Regions from separate parts of the Bradyrhizobium sp. CIAT3101 genome, predicted to be linked through region 2. Evidence: predicted binding sites of a transcription regulator. Region 2 holds the regulator's gene; the other holds the start of a gene.
The links. The regulator PhoB, encoded in region 2, activates phosphate uptake and scavenging genes when phosphate is short. The targets are predictions, from matches to a motif close to TGTCATNNANCTGTCAT.

Region 1: a site for PhoB is predicted at 3,937-3,953, ahead of QA645_RS17170 (inorganic phosphate transporter). Genes of this name have one in related genera too.

The regions. Positions count from the first base shown of each region.
Region 1 covers NZ_CP121634.1:3,652,728-3,660,424, reverse strand. Annotated here, with positions in the region: gene QA645_RS17190 (sensor histidine kinase) at 75-1,637, shown strand; gene QA645_RS17185 (response regulator) at 1,634-2,023, shown strand; gene QA645_RS17180 (tautomerase family protein) at 2,291-2,710, shown strand; gene QA645_RS17175 (alpha/beta hydrolase) at 2,958-3,653, opposite strand; gene QA645_RS17170 (inorganic phosphate transporter) at 4,031-5,653, shown strand; gene QA645_RS17165 (ATP-binding sensor histidine kinase) at 5,764-7,697, opposite strand, start outside.
Region 2 covers NZ_CP121634.1:9,080,316-9,088,012, forward strand. Annotated here, with positions in the region: gene argF (ornithine carbamoyltransferase) at 1-289, opposite strand, end outside; gene QA645_RS42055 (aspartate aminotransferase family protein) at 289-1,491, opposite strand; gene QA645_RS42060 (GcrA family cell cycle regulator) at 1,945-2,457, shown strand; gene phoB (phosphate regulon transcriptional regulator PhoB) at 2,560-3,267, opposite strand; gene phoU (phosphate signaling complex protein PhoU) at 3,290-4,006, opposite strand; gene pstB (phosphate ABC transporter ATP-binding protein PstB) at 4,018-4,839, opposite strand; gene pstA (phosphate ABC transporter permease PstA) at 4,836-5,681, opposite strand; gene pstC (phosphate ABC transporter permease subunit PstC) at 5,683-6,672, opposite strand; gene pstS (phosphate ABC transporter substrate-binding protein PstS) at 6,850-7,697, opposite strand, start outside.

The DNA.
Region 1 (7,697 bases), 3.9 Mb from region 2:
CTTCAGCCTGCGTCGACGTCGGGCCAGCCGGAATGTTGTGAACGCCGACGCGGCAGGTACATCCGATCGACGGCATGTTCCGGTTCCGCGACACGACGCGAGGGAGTTGCACATTTGGTTTCCTCCCGGAAAGCGAGCTACTCGCAGGCGAGAGTTTGCCGATGCTTGGCCTAGAACCCAACTCGGCTTACGTGGAACATGGACCGCAACAGCCGCCTCCCGCTTCGCTCGAACTGCAGCTTCGCGAAGCGCTCGAGCGTGAAGCTGCGACTGCCGAGATACTGAGGGTGATCGCGGGCTCGCCTGCCGGATTCGGTCCCATCTTCGCTGCGATCGCGGAAAGATCCAATAAGCTCGTCAACGGGCTGTCCACAGCGGTCCTGCAATTGATCGAAGACCGATTGCACCTTGCCGCGTTCACTCGGCGGAGCGAGGTGGCAGATGCGACTCTCAACAATCTATTCCCCTTGAGGCTCGAAGACGTCGATTGGTATGCGACGACAATCCGGGAGACACGGCCAGTTCAGATCGAGGATTGCGAATTGGGGTTCGCAGGCCACCCGGGCTTGTTGGATCTCTCGCGCAAGCGAGGTTTTCGAAGCGTCGCTTTGATCCCGCTCTTCGGCCATACCGGCAGCATCGGCATCATCAGTGTGACCCGCGCGGAAACCGGCACGTTCAGGGAAGAGCACATACGGCTGTTGCGGACGTTCGCTGATCAGGCGGTCATTGCGATCGAGAATGCCCGGCTATTCAACGAAGTGCAGGCCAGAACCACCGAACTTGCGCAATCTCTGGAGGAGCTGCGGGTGGCCCAGGATCGCCTCGTGCAGACGGAAAAGCTCGCCTCCCTCGGTCAACTCACTGCAGGCATTGCCCACGAGATCAAGAATCCGCTCAATTTCGTCAACAATTTCTCGGCCTTATCGGTCGAGCTGTCGGACGAGCTCGACGATCTCCTGCAGCCAGAGACTGTCGCCGAGGAGATCCGTTCGAAAGTCAGCGAATTGACGCGTCTTCTCAGGGACAATCTGGAGAAGGTTGTCCAGCACGGCGAGCGAGCCGATTCCATCGTCAAAAGCATGCTGCAGCATTCCCGCGCGCACTCGGGCGAGCACCGATCAGCCGACATCAATGCGCTGCTCGAAGAGAGTCTCAACCTGGCCTATCATGGCGCACGCGCCGAAAATTCGGCCTTCGACATCACGTTGCATCGTGAATTCGATCCCGAGGCTGGAATGAAGGACCTCTGCCCTCAGGAGATCACGCGTGTGCTGCTCAACCTGATCTCGAACGGCTTCTACGCCGCGACCAAGCGAAAGGAGACGGCCGGCGAAGGTTTCAGGCCGATCCTGAGCGCCCGCACCAGAGGCGTGCGCGATGGGGTCGAGATCAGCATTCGCGACAACGGCGCGGGCATCCCCCCGGAGGTCAAGGAGAAGATCTTCAACCCCTTCTTCACGACCAAACCGGCGGGCGAAGGAACGGGGCTTGGGCTTTCGATCTGTCACGACATCATCGTGAAGCAGTACGGAGGCCGCCTTGATGTCGCAACCGAGCCGGGCGTATTCACCGAGTTCACCATCACGCTGCCGCGCATCGCGGTGGCTCGCACTCACAAGGAAGAGCGCAATTGACCGTCTATATCCTGGTCGTGGATGACGAGCCCGACATCGAAACCCTGTTCCGCCAGCGCTTCCGGCACGATCTGCGTTCCGAGCGCTTTCACATGGAGTTCGCAACATCGGCTCCGGCAGCCCTCAAGCGTGTTGCGGAGATCCGCGACGCCTCGCTGATCCTCATCCTGTCGGACATCAACATGCCCGGGATGAGCGGGCTTGAGCTGCTGCCGGTCATGCGCGCGGCCCGCCCCGATGTGCCGGTTATCATGATCACCGCCTACGGCGATGCTGATACGCACAGGAGAGCGATCGAACACGGTGCAGAGGGTCTACTGACCAAGCCGATCGACTTCGGACTGTTGCGGAAGGAGATCGACACACGGCTCGAGCACGCGACATGAAGGCGGCCAGCATGGCACCGCCAGGATCGAGCGCAGACAAGGACGGCGCTCACCCCTCGCTGGCCATCGACTACTCTAGCCAACGAGGTGCCATCGCCCGGGCCTTTGCAACGTTTTATCTCGATATACAACGTTCTCTCGCGAGACTGGACTATAAGAGTTTCCTCTAACTTCTGCGCCCTCTCGTCAGCCGCGCTTCGCTACACTCTCGGACCATAGCTTAGCTCGGTTGTCAGAAGGCGCTTGATCGAAGAGCAGGAGAATTGCATGCCCAAGATGTTCGTTCACGCCCCCAGTGGTGTTTTCACGGCCGAGGCTCGCGCCAGCGTCGCTGCCGAACTGACTGACCTCGGAATGGCGTGCGAGCGCCTTGACGACACGCCGGCAATCCGATCGGGTGTTTGGGTGCTCTTCGCCGAACACGAGCCTGGCAGCATCTTCAGCGGTGGAAGAGCCGCGTCGCACCCGGTGATCGTCCTGCTGGTCAACGCAATCAAGGGAGGCCTCGACGATCCCGCCAGGAAGCGGCTCATTGAGGAGGGTACTGCGATCCTCGGCAAACACGCTGCGATCGGCGAAGGCAGGGTGCCGGCATATGTCGCGATCCAGGAGATCCCGGAGATCAATTGGGGGATGTACGGGAAGCAGGTCGATCTCTCATCGATGCGCGCCCCAGCGACCGCCTGACGGCGCATGGGTCTTCGCGGCGAAAGGAGATGGAGTCAAATTCCCCCATGTCGACCACGACAGTTGCCCGGCGCACTCGCGTCACCGCAGCGGGTCATGAGCGGGCCTCGCCCGTTCGACCGTCGATGGTCAGCAAAGGGCCAATAACTGACTTTCACGAGCAGGAACGAACTCATGCTTCCTCAACGGCGACGTTGAGGAAGCACGGACGCCAAGAGCGACGCCAAGAGCAAGGGCTTCGCCGTTACTATGCGGCCTGTCGCTGGATGTTGCGGGCGGCGTCCCGAATAACCTCGTACACCCGCCGAGGCTGAGAAAGCATCGGCACGTGACTTGTTGCAAGTTCCGTAACCTTGGCGTTCATGCGCTTGGCCAGGAAGCGCTCCAACTCGGGCTGTATGGTCCGATCCTCAGTACCGACGATGTAGGACGTCGGCTTGAGCTTCCAGGCGGCACCCGGAACGGGTTGACCAAAGAGATCGGCCAGCGGCGCCATTTGCGTAGCCCAAACCAGTTGCTGCTCGGCCTCCGGCAGGTCGCCTGCAAACTCGGGAACTCCGGATGGACGAAGCCATATGCGCCCGTCTGTCACGTCGATGTGCTGGAAAATGGGCGTGGCCGGGTACTTGTTTTGGTCGACAAGCGTTGTGTCGCCGTCCTCCGGTGCAAACGCACAGATATAAACGAGCGCTGCTACACGGCTGTCGGTCCCAGCCGCCGTGATGACGGTGCCACCGTATGAATGACCGACGAGAACGACAGGGCCGCTGGCGCGGTCAAACGAGGTCCGTACTGCGGCCGCGTCGTCAGCAACGGTGTTGAGATGGTTTTGCGTCGAGATCACTTGAAAGCCATCGGCCAAGAGCAGCGGGATCACTTTGCTGTAACATGACCCATCAGCCCAAAGGCCGTGTGCGAAAACGATGGTGGGCTTGTCGGACATCTCTGACCTCCGAATGTTGACGAGACGGCGCGTAGCCAGGACCCTACCCTGTCCGCATCGGCGGTCCGCGCTAAGAGAAATAAAACGTCGTAAATCGTGGAACGCGACGTCAATCCCGCAGATCAGTGCCGCGACCAATCACGTTGCTGAATTAAGCCCGGTGTCTTGGATAATGCCAAGATTGGACACCGACAGAAGCTGACGCTCTACAGCCTGTTCAGGAGTCGCCAGCGGTTGTCGGCAATTGGATCGCCTCCCCGTGACGAGCAGACCGTCACGCACTTGTCATATATATGTCATGTAAACGTAGTTTTTTTGTCACCTTGAGAAGCGCTGCATGCCCGATTGATTTCATAGCCAATTTCAAGGGGTTAGCAATGAGCGATATCACTTTACCCGGTTCGATCGAGCCCGCCCTCCGCAAAGGCCCCGATCTTGAGAAAGGCTTTCACCCGCTGACGGGCATCATTTACTTAGGGGTGATCGCCGCCGCACTGCTGTTCGTGGCTTACAGCATTTATGCAGACGTCGACGCTACCGGCGCGGGAAAGACGTCCTACTTTGCCTTTCTGCTTCTATTCGTGGCGTTGCTGATCGCGCTCGCGTTCGAATTCGTCAATGGATTTCACGATACTGCCAACGCCGTTGCCACTGTCATTTACACGCGCTCGATGCCAGCCCACGTGGCCGTGGTCTGGTCCGGCATCTTCAACTTGATCGGCGTGCTGCTATCGAGCGGCGCGGTCGCCTTCGGTATCGTCTCATTGCTGCCGGTGGAACTGATACTGCAAGTCGGCAGCAGCGCGGGCTTCGCAATGGTGTTCGCGCTCTTGATAGCCGCCATCATCTGGAACGTGGGCACCTGGTATTTCGGGTTGCCGGCATCGAGTTCGCACACCCTGATCGGATCAATTATGGGTGTCGGTATCGCCAACGCGCTCATGCGCGGCCGCGATGGGACCTCAGGCGTGGACTGGTCGCAGGCCGTCAATATCGCCAAAGCACTGCTGCTATCGCCGCTGTTCGGCTTCGCGCTCGCGGCAGTACTGCTCTATGTCCTTAAAGGAGCATTGCTGCGCGTAACGCCAGCGCTATTTGGAGAACCCCAGGGCGATCAGCCACCTCCGGCGTGGATCCGGGGCATCTTGATTCTGACCTGCACGCTGGTCAGCTTCTTCCACGGCTCCAACGACGGGCAAAAGGGCATGGGCCTGATCATGCTCATCCTGATCGGAACGGTGCCGACGGCTTATGCGCTCAACCGCTCAATGCCCGCAAGTCAGATCGAACGGTTTGCCGCCAACTCTGTCGCTGCAAGCCAAGTCATCGAGAGCAAGGCCGCTGGCCGCCGCGTGACGGACAATCCTCGGCCAGCAGTGACCAGCTATATTGCATTGCGCCAGATCGACGACGCCACCTTCCCGTCGCTGGCAGTCCTGGTGCGCGAAATCAACGATCAAGTCGCGCAATACGGCTCCCTGGCGAAGTTTCCGGCTGACGCCGTCGGCAACACTCGCAACGATATGTACCTGGTTTCAGAAGCTCTGCGTCTGCTCATGAAGAGTAACGAGCATGGGTTCAGCGGCGCCGAAGTCGCCACCCTCAACAGCTACAAGGCGTCGCTGGACAGCGCGACAAAATTCATCCCTACATGGGTGAAGATCGCGGTTGCGATCGCGCTCGGCCTCGGAACGATGGTCGGCTGGAAGCGTATCGTCGTGACGGTTGGTGAGAAGATTGGCAAGACGCATTTGACTTACGCGCAAGGAGCGTGTGCCGAAATCACAGCGGCTGCCACGATTGCAGCGGCCGATGGCTATGGCTTGCCGGTGTCGACAACGCATGTGTTATCTAGCGGCATCGCCGGCACAATGACGGCGAATGGATCGGGTTTGCAATGGTCGACGATCCGCAACATCGCGATGGCTTGGGTGTTGACATTGCCGGTGGCCATGTTGATCTCCGGTTCGCTCTACTTCTTATTCTCCCATATCTTTTAACGGCTCGAGGCGGAAGAAGGATTTGAGCTGCTTTCTTCAGTCAATAGAGGAGCGATCCGATTTTACAGCGCCGTAGCACGAGCTCGGAAATGGCGGCCGGAAATGAGGAGCTATTGTTGCCGAGCCTTTGGGATGGTGAAGTGAAAGGCAGCGCCTTGCGGAAGATTTGCCTCAGCCCAAATTCTTCCTCCGTGGCTCTCTACGATTGAACGACAGATCGATAGTCCCATTCCCATGCCGCCCGGCTTGGTTGTGAAGAATGGGTCGAAAAGCCGGTCGAGTTGCTCCGGGTTGATGCCCTTCCCCGTATCTCGCACGGACACAAGTACGCCGTGCGAGCCCTTCATGGTAGAACTAATCAAGAGCTCGCGGCGCGCTTGGCCGACCTCTTCCAGGGCATGTACGGCATTGACAATTAAATTGAGCACCACTTGTTGCATCTGGGTCCGATCGGCTTCAACGAACGGCAAGCCGCTCGCCAACTGCGTACGAATAGAGATGTGACTCCGTGCGGCTTCGCCACGCGTGAGCTCAACGACTTCGGATACAAGTCGGTTGAATTCCATGCGCTCCGCGCGCAGCGGCGCCTTTGTTACGAGATTACGTGTACGATCGACAACGTTACCTACCCGACGGCCGTCTTCGGCGATCCTTTCCAGTAGTCGTTGAACTTCCGTTAGGTTTGGTGGCTGATGAGCAAGCCACCGTAGCGACGCTTCGGCGCTGCCGATTATTGCCGTGACGGGCTGATTGACCTCATGGGCTATCGAAGCCGAAAGTTGCCCCATGGTCGCGACGCGGTTCGCGTGCGCGAGCTCCATCTGAGTCTCGCGGTAGCGTCGCTCGCTTTCGCGCGCCTCGGCCTCTGCCCGCCGCCGCTCAGTCAGATCGAGAACAAAGGCGACGGCTTGATTCTCATTGTCGAGGAGAGCTGCACCAACCAGCACGGGCACGCGGCCGCCATCCTTCCGCAAATACTCCCTTTCGTACGGCTGCAACGTGCCAGCAATCTTTATGTTCTCGCTCTCCTCCGTAACTCGGTCGCGCCACTCCGGCGGTATGTAATCCGTCCAGGCCACACGGCCGGACATCAACTCCTTTCGATCGATTCCCAGCATGCGGAGAAAAGTATCATTTGCCTCCGTGATGCGACCATCGAGTTCAAAGAAGACGATCCCGATGATGTTGGCCTCAACGAGGCGCCGAACCTTCGCCTCTTGCTTCTGCAGATCGCCATAAAGTCGAGAATTCTCCAGGGAGACAGCCGCCTGCGACGCGAGCAGTCTCAGCGCTGTCATACGGCCAGGTGCAAAGGCGCTGGGAGTTAGGTTGTTCTCGAGGTAAAGCGCGCCAACGAGTTCGCCCCGGTTCACCATGGGCAGGCAGAGAACGGACCGCACTCCGCTATTGACGATGTAGGGGTCGGCTGCGAATGCAGATTGGGCGGCGTCGTCGAGGACAATGCTCTCTTGACCATGCAAGACATATCGGAGCACGGCCTCTGGCAAGAGGGCCTCCGTTACAGCCACATCGCGCAGATGCACAACCACCCGGTCATCGGCAGTGTTACCTTCTGCGACAATCCGTGGCGAAGCGCCACGCGCGAGAATTAGCAAACCCCGCTCGGCACAAGCCTGCTCAATGGCAATGCGCATCAGGGTATCGATCAACTTCTCGAGCACCAACTCGCTGGAGACGACCTGCGAAACCTTGATCACGGTTGCGAGATCGAGATGTTCGATCGACGCTCCAATCGTTTCCGTCGGACTTGGCGCAGGCTCTTGCGCCCTCAGATCCGGATACCTTTCCCCGAGTTGTCTCACCTTCCCGCCGGCGCCCCAGCGCAGGTAGCCAAAGCGGGCCTCCTGTAGATAGGTGCGCGCTATTTTTCCAAATCCGCGCTTCCCGTAAAAGCGCGCCGCGAGCTCATTCGCGAGCGCCTCAATATGAACGAGGCCGTTTGCTCCGGCGGAGGCAATCGCCTCTTCGTAGAGCTGCTCGGCGTCGAGCAGATGGCTCTCAATCCGAGCGATTTCAGCGGCTA
Region 2 (7,697 bases):
ACAGCACGCGCGCGGTGTCGGCGATGGTCTCGCCGCGGCCCAGCTGCATCTCGGCACCCGTGAGCATGATCGGCTCGCCGCCGAGCTGGCGCATGGCGACGTCGAACGACACCCGCGTGCGGGTCGACGGGCGTTCGAAGATCATCGCCAGCGTCTTGCCCTCGAGCGGCCTGACCGGCTGATGTGCCTTCTGCTTCGCCTTCATGGCGGAGGAGGCCGCGAGCATGCTCTTGAGCTCCGACAGCGGCAGCTCGTTGATGTCCAGGAAGTGCTTCGGCGTCTTGCTCATCAGCTTGCCGCCCGCTTGTTGCCGGTCAGCGCAGTGCAGGCGCGTTCGAGCCGCCCGACGCTGTCCTCGATCTCGGCTTCGGTGACGATCAAGGGCGGCAGGAAGCGCACGACATTGTCGCCGGCCCCGACGGTGAGCAGTTTTTCGTTGCGAAGTGCTGCGACCAGATCGCCGGAGGGCACCACGGCCTTGATGCCGATCAGGAGCCCCTCGCCGCGAACTTCGCTGACGACATCGGGATGACGGTCGATCACGGAAGCAAGCTTCTGCTTCAGCAGCAGCGACATCTTCTGCACATGGTCGAAGAAGCCGGGCTTGAGCATGACGTCGAGCACTGCGTTCGCAGCCGAGATCGCCAGCGGATTGCCGCCGAAGGTCGAGCCGTGCGAGCCGGGCCCCATGCCGGAGGCCGCTTCCGCGGTCGCCAGCACCGCGCCGATCGGGAAGCCGCCGCCGAGCGCCTTCGCCAGCGACATCACGTCAGGCGTGACGCCGGTGCGCCGATGGGCGAAGAGATCGCCGGTGCGGCCCATGCCGGTCTGCACTTCATCGAAGGCGAGCAGCAGGCCCTTCTCGTCGCAGAGCTGGCGCAGCGCCTTGAGGAAGCCGGGAGGCGCCGAACGCACGCCACCCTCGCCCTGGATCGGCTCGATCAGGATACCGGCGGTCTGCGGACCGATCGCCTTCTTCACGGCCTCGATGTCGCCATGCGGGATCTGGTCGAAACCGTCCATCGGCGGGCCAAAACCTTCGAGATATTTTGCCGAGCCGGTCGCGGCCAGCGTCGCCAGCGTCCGACCGTGGAAGGCGCCTTCGAAGGTGATGATGCGGTAGCGCTCCGGATGCCCCTTGGAGAAGTGATGGTGGCGGACCAGCTTGATCACGCCCTCCAGCGCTTCGGCGCCGGAATTACAGAAGAACACGAAGTCGGCAAAACTCTCGTTGCAGAGACGCGCCGCGAGCTTCTCGCCATCCGGGCTCTGGAACAGGTTCGACATGTGCCAGAGTTTTGTCGCCTGCTCCTGCAGCGCCTTGACCAGCACGGGATGGGCATGGCCGAGCGCATTCACTGCAACGCCCGAGGTGAAATCGAGATAGCGATCGCCATTGGTCGCGATCAACCAGACGCCTTCACCGCGCTCAAAACCGATGTCGGCCCTGGCGAAAACGGGGAGCAAATGCGGTGCTACGCTGTTGGTCATGATGGTCTCTTTGGATGTTTCGGACGGCCTGAGCGTGCGTTGCGCAGCGCATCATTGGTCCGGAAAACGAAACGTGCCGCCTTTTAAGGGCGGCACGCATCGCCATCTTATGCCTGGCACCAATGGTGTCAATGCCGCCCGGAAAGCCCCGCGAAACGCTGATTCCGTAGTCTTGCGGTGCCGGATTTGCGGGTTTTTGGCCACGGAACATGTGGAAGCGAGTCGTCGGACTCTTGCGCGTGAGTCACGCCATATTGTAGCGTTTGCCTTGTCAGATACGACATCTCGTGCAGCGGTTCTGATCCCAAAAGTCCTCATGTACCGGCGTAAACGTTCGGGCGGCTCATTGCGCCCGGCGAACCTTAAGGGATTCTGGCGGCACGGGTTTTTCGAAGCTTAGGCATTCGTCGTGCCGCCCCAGGATGGCAGGCGCGCGGCGAAGGAAAGGTTACAATGACGGTTTTGACCTGGTCCGACGATCGCGTCGAGCAGTTGAAAAAGCTCTGGGAGGCCGGACTTTCGGCCAGCCAGATCGCCGCTGAGCTTGGGAATGTCACCCGCAACGCCGTGATCGGCAAGGTGCACAGGCTCGGCCTGTCGGGCCGCGCCAAGAGCCCGTCTTCGGCAGCTCCGCGGCCGCGCAAGGCGCGTCCGGCGCAGCACATGATGCGGGTGAGCAGGCCCATCGCGCGTGGCAATACCGCGCTGGCGCAGGCCTTCGAGGTCGAAGTCGAGGCTGAACCGGTCACCTACGACAACGTGGTGCCGATGAGCCAGCGGCTGTCGCTGCTCGAATTGAACGAGGCGACCTGCCACTGGCCGGTCGGCGATCCCTCGAGCCCGGATTTCTTCTTCTGCGGCGGCAAGGCGCTCTCCGGCCTGCCCTACTGCGCCCAGCACTCGCGGGTGGCGTATCAGCCGGCAGCGGATCGGCGGCGGGCGCCGGCGAAGCCTGGCACGCGGTAAGCGCATCCAGGTAATCTCGTCCCGGCACAAGGCCGGGACGACCGGGGAAATAAAAAAGCGCGCCATCCAGCGCGCTTTTTATTTTGTCTGCTTGCAAGAGCCTTAGGCCTGCTCGGCCTTTGCAAACCGGTCATCGAGCGCATAGCCCGCACCGCGCACCGTGCGGATCGGATCCTGCTCGCGACCAAGATTGAGCAGCTTGCGCAGGCGACCGATATGCACGTCGACGGTGCGCTCGTCGATATAGATGTCGCGGCCCCAGACGCTGTCGAGCAGCTGCTCGCGCGAGAACACGCGACCGGGGTGCTCCAGGAAAAACTCCAGCAGGCGATATTCGGTGGGGCCGAGATCGATCGGCCGGCCCGAGCGCGCCACGCGGCGCTTTTCGCGATCGAGCTCGATGTCACCGAAAGCGAGCACGGTTGCGAGCCGCTCGGGACTTGCGCGCCGCAGCAGACCCTTCACGCGGGCCAGCAGCTCGGGCACCGAGAACGGCTTGACGATGTAGTCGTCGGCGCCGGTCGCAAGGCCCCGCACCCGCTCGCTCTCCTCGCCGCGCGCGGTGAGCATGATGATCGGCAGCTGCTTGGTGTCGGACCGCGTCCGCAGCCGGCGGCACAGCTCGATGCCGGAAAGCCCCGGCAGCATCCAGTCGAGCACGATCAGATCGGGGATGTGCTCCTTGAGGCGGGTGTCGGCGTCGTCGCCGCGCATCACCGTCTCGACGTCATAGCCGTCGCCCTCGAGGTTGTAGCGGAGGAGCTCGGTGAGAGCTTCCTCGTCTTCAACCACCATAATGCGTGCGCCCATTGGGTCGTCGCTCCTTAAGGATTCAAGTATTGGGGACCGTGGTGGCGAAGGTCGTCATGTCGCCCTTCGGTCGCTTGTCGGTGATGGCCTGGCCTTCGATCATGTAGAACACGGTCTCGGCAATGTTGGTGGCGTGGTCGCCGATCCGCTCGATGTTCTTGGCGCAGAACATCAGATGGATGCAGAACGAGATGTTGCGCGGGTCCTCCATCATATAGGTGAGGAGCTCGCGGAACAGCGAGGTGCAGATGGCGTCGACTTCCTCGTCGCCCTTCCACACCGCCATCGCCGCCGGCAGATCGTGCGCGGCATATGCGTCCAGCACCGACTTGACCTGCTGCTGCACGAGGTCGGTCATGTGCTCGAGGCCGCGGAACAGCTTGAGCGGATGGAAATCCGTCTCCAGCGCCGCGACGCGCTTGCCCATGTTCTTGGCGAGGTCGCCGATGCGTTCGAGATCGGTCGCGACGCGCATGGCGCCGACGATTTCGCGCAGATCCACCGCCATCGGCTGGCGGCGCGCGATCGTGAGCACGGCGCGTTCCTCGATCTTCTTCTGCAGCGCGTCGAGCTCGGCGTCGATGGTGACGACGCGCTGGCCGAGCGCGATATCACGGCGGATCAGCGCGTCGACGGAATCGACGATCATGCGCTCGGCGATGCCGCCCATCTCGGCGACCAGGCGCGTGAGCTCCTGGAGGTCGGTGTCGAAGGCCTTTGCGGTATGTTCAGAACCCATGTCCTGTCTCCTCAGCCGAACCGGCCGGTAATGTAATCCTGCGTGCGCCGGTCGGACGGCGACGTGAAGATCTTGCTGGTGTCGTCGAACTCGATCAACTCGCCGAGATACATGAAGGCGGTCTTGTCGGAGACGCGAGCCGCTTGCTGCATGTTGTGGGTCACGATCGCGATCGTGTAATTCTCGGACAGCTCCTGGATCAGCTCCTCGACCTTCGCGGTCGAGATCGGATCGAGCGCCGAGCAGGGCTCGTCGAACAGGATCACCTCGGGCCGCACCGCGACGGTGCGGGCAATGCAGAGGCGCTGCTGCTGGCCGCCGGAGAGCGACAGGCCGGAGGCGTTCAGCTTGTCCTTGACCTCGTTCCACAGCGCGCCGCCGCGCAGGGCCTTCTCGACGCGATCGTCCATCTCCGACTTCGAGATCTTCTCGTAGAGACGGATGCCGAAGGCGATGTTCTCGTAGATCGTCATCGGGAACGGCGTCGGCTTCTGGAACACCATGCCGACGCGGGCGCGCAGCAGATTGAGGTCGAGCTTGGGATCGAGGATGTTGGTCTGGTCGAGCATCAGCTGACCGGAGACGCGCTGGCCCGGATAGAGGTCGTACATCCGGTTGAAGATGCGCAGCAGGGTCGACTTGCCGCAGCCCGACGGTCCGATGAACGCCGTGACGCGGTTGGTGCCGAGCGCCAGATTGATGTTCTTCAGCGCGTGGTGCTCGCCGTAATAGAAGTTGAGGTTGCGCACCGTTACCTTGGCCGGGGCTTCAGGCAGAGGCTGCGAGCCGGGATGAACGGCGGGCGTACTGACGGAAACAGACATTTCGCTCATTTTGCGGTCCTCTCGGCGCTCAGGATGCGCGCGCCAATGTTCAGGGCAAGCACGGTCAACGTGATCAGCAGGGCGCCGCTCCAGGCCAACTGCTTCCAGTAGGCATACGGGCTCTGCACGAAGTTGTTGATGGTGACCGGCAGGTTGGCCATCGTCTTGTTCAGGCCCAGGCTGAAGAACTGGTTCGACAGTGCGGTGAACAGCAGCGGCGCAGTCTCGCCGGCGACGCGGGCGGTGGCCAGCATCACGCCTGTGATGAGGCCCGAGCGCGCCGCACGATAGGCGATGCGCTTGATCACCAGCGAGCGCGGCAGGCCGAGCGCAGAGGCAGCCTCGCGCAGCGCGTTCGGCACCAGCAGCAGCATGTCCTCGGTCGTGCGCAGCACCACCGGGATCACGATCACGGCGAGTGCGAGCGAGCCTGCGATCGCCGAGAAGCCGCGCATCGGCACCACCACCGCGCCGTAGATGAACAGGCCGATGATGATCGAGGGCGCCGAGAGCAGGATGTCGTTGATGAAGCGGATCACCGAGGTCAGCTTGTCGTTGCGGCCGTACTCGGCGAGATAGGTGCCGGCGAACAGGCCGAGCGGCGCGCCGATGCCGACGCCGATCACGGTCATGATCAGGGAGCCGACGATGGCGTTGCGCAGACCGCCTTCAGTCGAGCCCGGAGGCGGCGTGTCCGCGACGAACAGTTCGAGGTTCAACCCGGCGAGGCCGTTATAGAGCAGCGTGACCAGGATCAGCGCGAGCCAGGTGACGCCGAAGGCGGCGGCACCGAAGCAGAGCCCGCGGATCACGATGTCCTTGCGGCGACGGCGTGAATAAATCGGGTTCATGTTACTTCCCCGCCTTCTTTTCCAGCCGCATCAGCATCAGCCGGGCGCCGGCGAGCACGAAGAACGTCAGCACGAACAGCAGCAGGCCGAGCAGGATCAGGCCGGACTGGTGCAGGCCGTCGCTCTCGGCGAATTCGGAGGCGATCGCCGCCGAGATCGTGGTGCCCGGCGCGAAGATCGATGACGAGATGCGGAACGAGTTGCCGATGATGAAGGTCACCGCCATGGTCTCGCCGAGCGCGCGGCCCAGTGCCAGCATGACGCCACCGATGATGCCGACACGGGTGTAGGGGATCACCACGCTGCGCACGACTTCCCAGGTGGTGCAGCCGACGCCGTAGGCGGCTTCCTTCAGCACCGGCGGCACCGTCTTGAACACGTCGACCGAGATCGAGGTGATGAAGGGCAGCACCATGATGGCGAGGATCAGCGCGGCGTTGAACAGGCTGAGATAGGACGGGGGGCCGGCGAAGATCGCGCCCAGCACGGGGACGCCATCGAAGATCTTGATCATGAAAGGCTGGAAGGTGTTGGCCAGGAACGGCCCCAGCACGAAGAAGCCCCACATGCCGTAGATGATCGAGGGAATGCCGGCGAGCAATTCAATCGCCATGCCGATGGGGCGGCGCAGCCATTGCGGGCAGAGCTCGGTGAGGAAGATCGCGATGCCGAGACCGACCGGAATGGCGATCAGCATCGCGATGAACGAGGTGACGAGCGTGCCGTACATCGGTCCGAGCGCGCCGAGCACGGGCGGATCGGCCGACGGCGCCCAGCGCTGCGTCCACAGGAACGCGAAGCCGTATTCCTTCATCGCCGGGAAGGCACCGACGATCAGCGACAGGATGATGCCGCCGAGGATGAGAAGCACCGAGATCGCACTGAGCCGCGTGATCCAGTAGAAGGTGACATCGCCGAGCTTGAACGCGCTCAACGCCTTGGCGCGATCATATGGTCCCGCGTCGTCGACGATATCGCTCTGAACGGCCATTTCTGCCACGCCGATCCCCTATGCCAAGAATATACGCTTTTTATTGGTCTCGTGCCCCGGATGCGGCGCTAGCTGCGAAGCGTTGCGACGTTGATCCGGGGCCTCGTTCTTGTGGGTCCCGGTTCAGCGCAGCAGCGTTCCACGCTGCCGCGCATCCGGGACACGAGAGGAGAGCGCTTAGCTCTTGATCTCGGCAGCCCAGGTCTTCTCGATCAGCTGGACGACGCTGTCCGGCATCGGGATGTAGTCGAGCTCTTCAGCCGCCTTGCCGCCGTTCTTGAAGGCCCAGCGGAAGAACTTGATGGCTTCCTGCGAGGCCGCCTTGTCGGTGGCGTCCTTGTGCATGAGGATGAAGGTCGCCGCCGTGATCGGCCAGGACTTGTCGCCGGGCTGGTCGGTCAGGATGACGTAGTAGCCGGGAGCCTTGGCCCAGTCGGCGTTGGAAGCGGCCGCCTGGAAGGCTTCGACGGTCGGCTGCACCGGCTTGCCGGCCTTGTTGACGAGGCCGGTGTAGGTCAGCTTGTTCTGCTTGGCATAGGCGTACTCGACGTAACCGATCGAGTTCTTGGTCTGGCTGATGTTGCCCGACACGCCTTCGTTGCCCTTGGCGCCGACGCCAACCGGCCACTCGACGGCGGTGCCCTCACCGACCTTGCTCTTCCAGTCGGCGCTGGCCTTGGAGAGGTAATTGGTGAAGTTGAAGGTGGTGCCCGAACCGTCCGAACGACGGACCACGGTGATCGCGTCCGACGGCAGCTTCACGTTCGGATTGAGCTTCTTGATCGCGGCGTCGTCCCACTTGGTGATCTTGCCGAGATAGATGTTGGCGAGGGTCTCGCCGTCGAACACCAGTTCGCCGGCCTTGACGCCTTCGAGGTTGACGACGGGAACGATGGCGCCCATCACCATCGGCCACTGGGCAAGGCCGTCCTTCTCGAGCTGTTCGGCCTTGAGCGGCGCGTCGCTGGCGCCGAAGGTCACGGTCTTGGCCTGGATCTGCTTGATGCCGCCGCCGGAGCCGATCG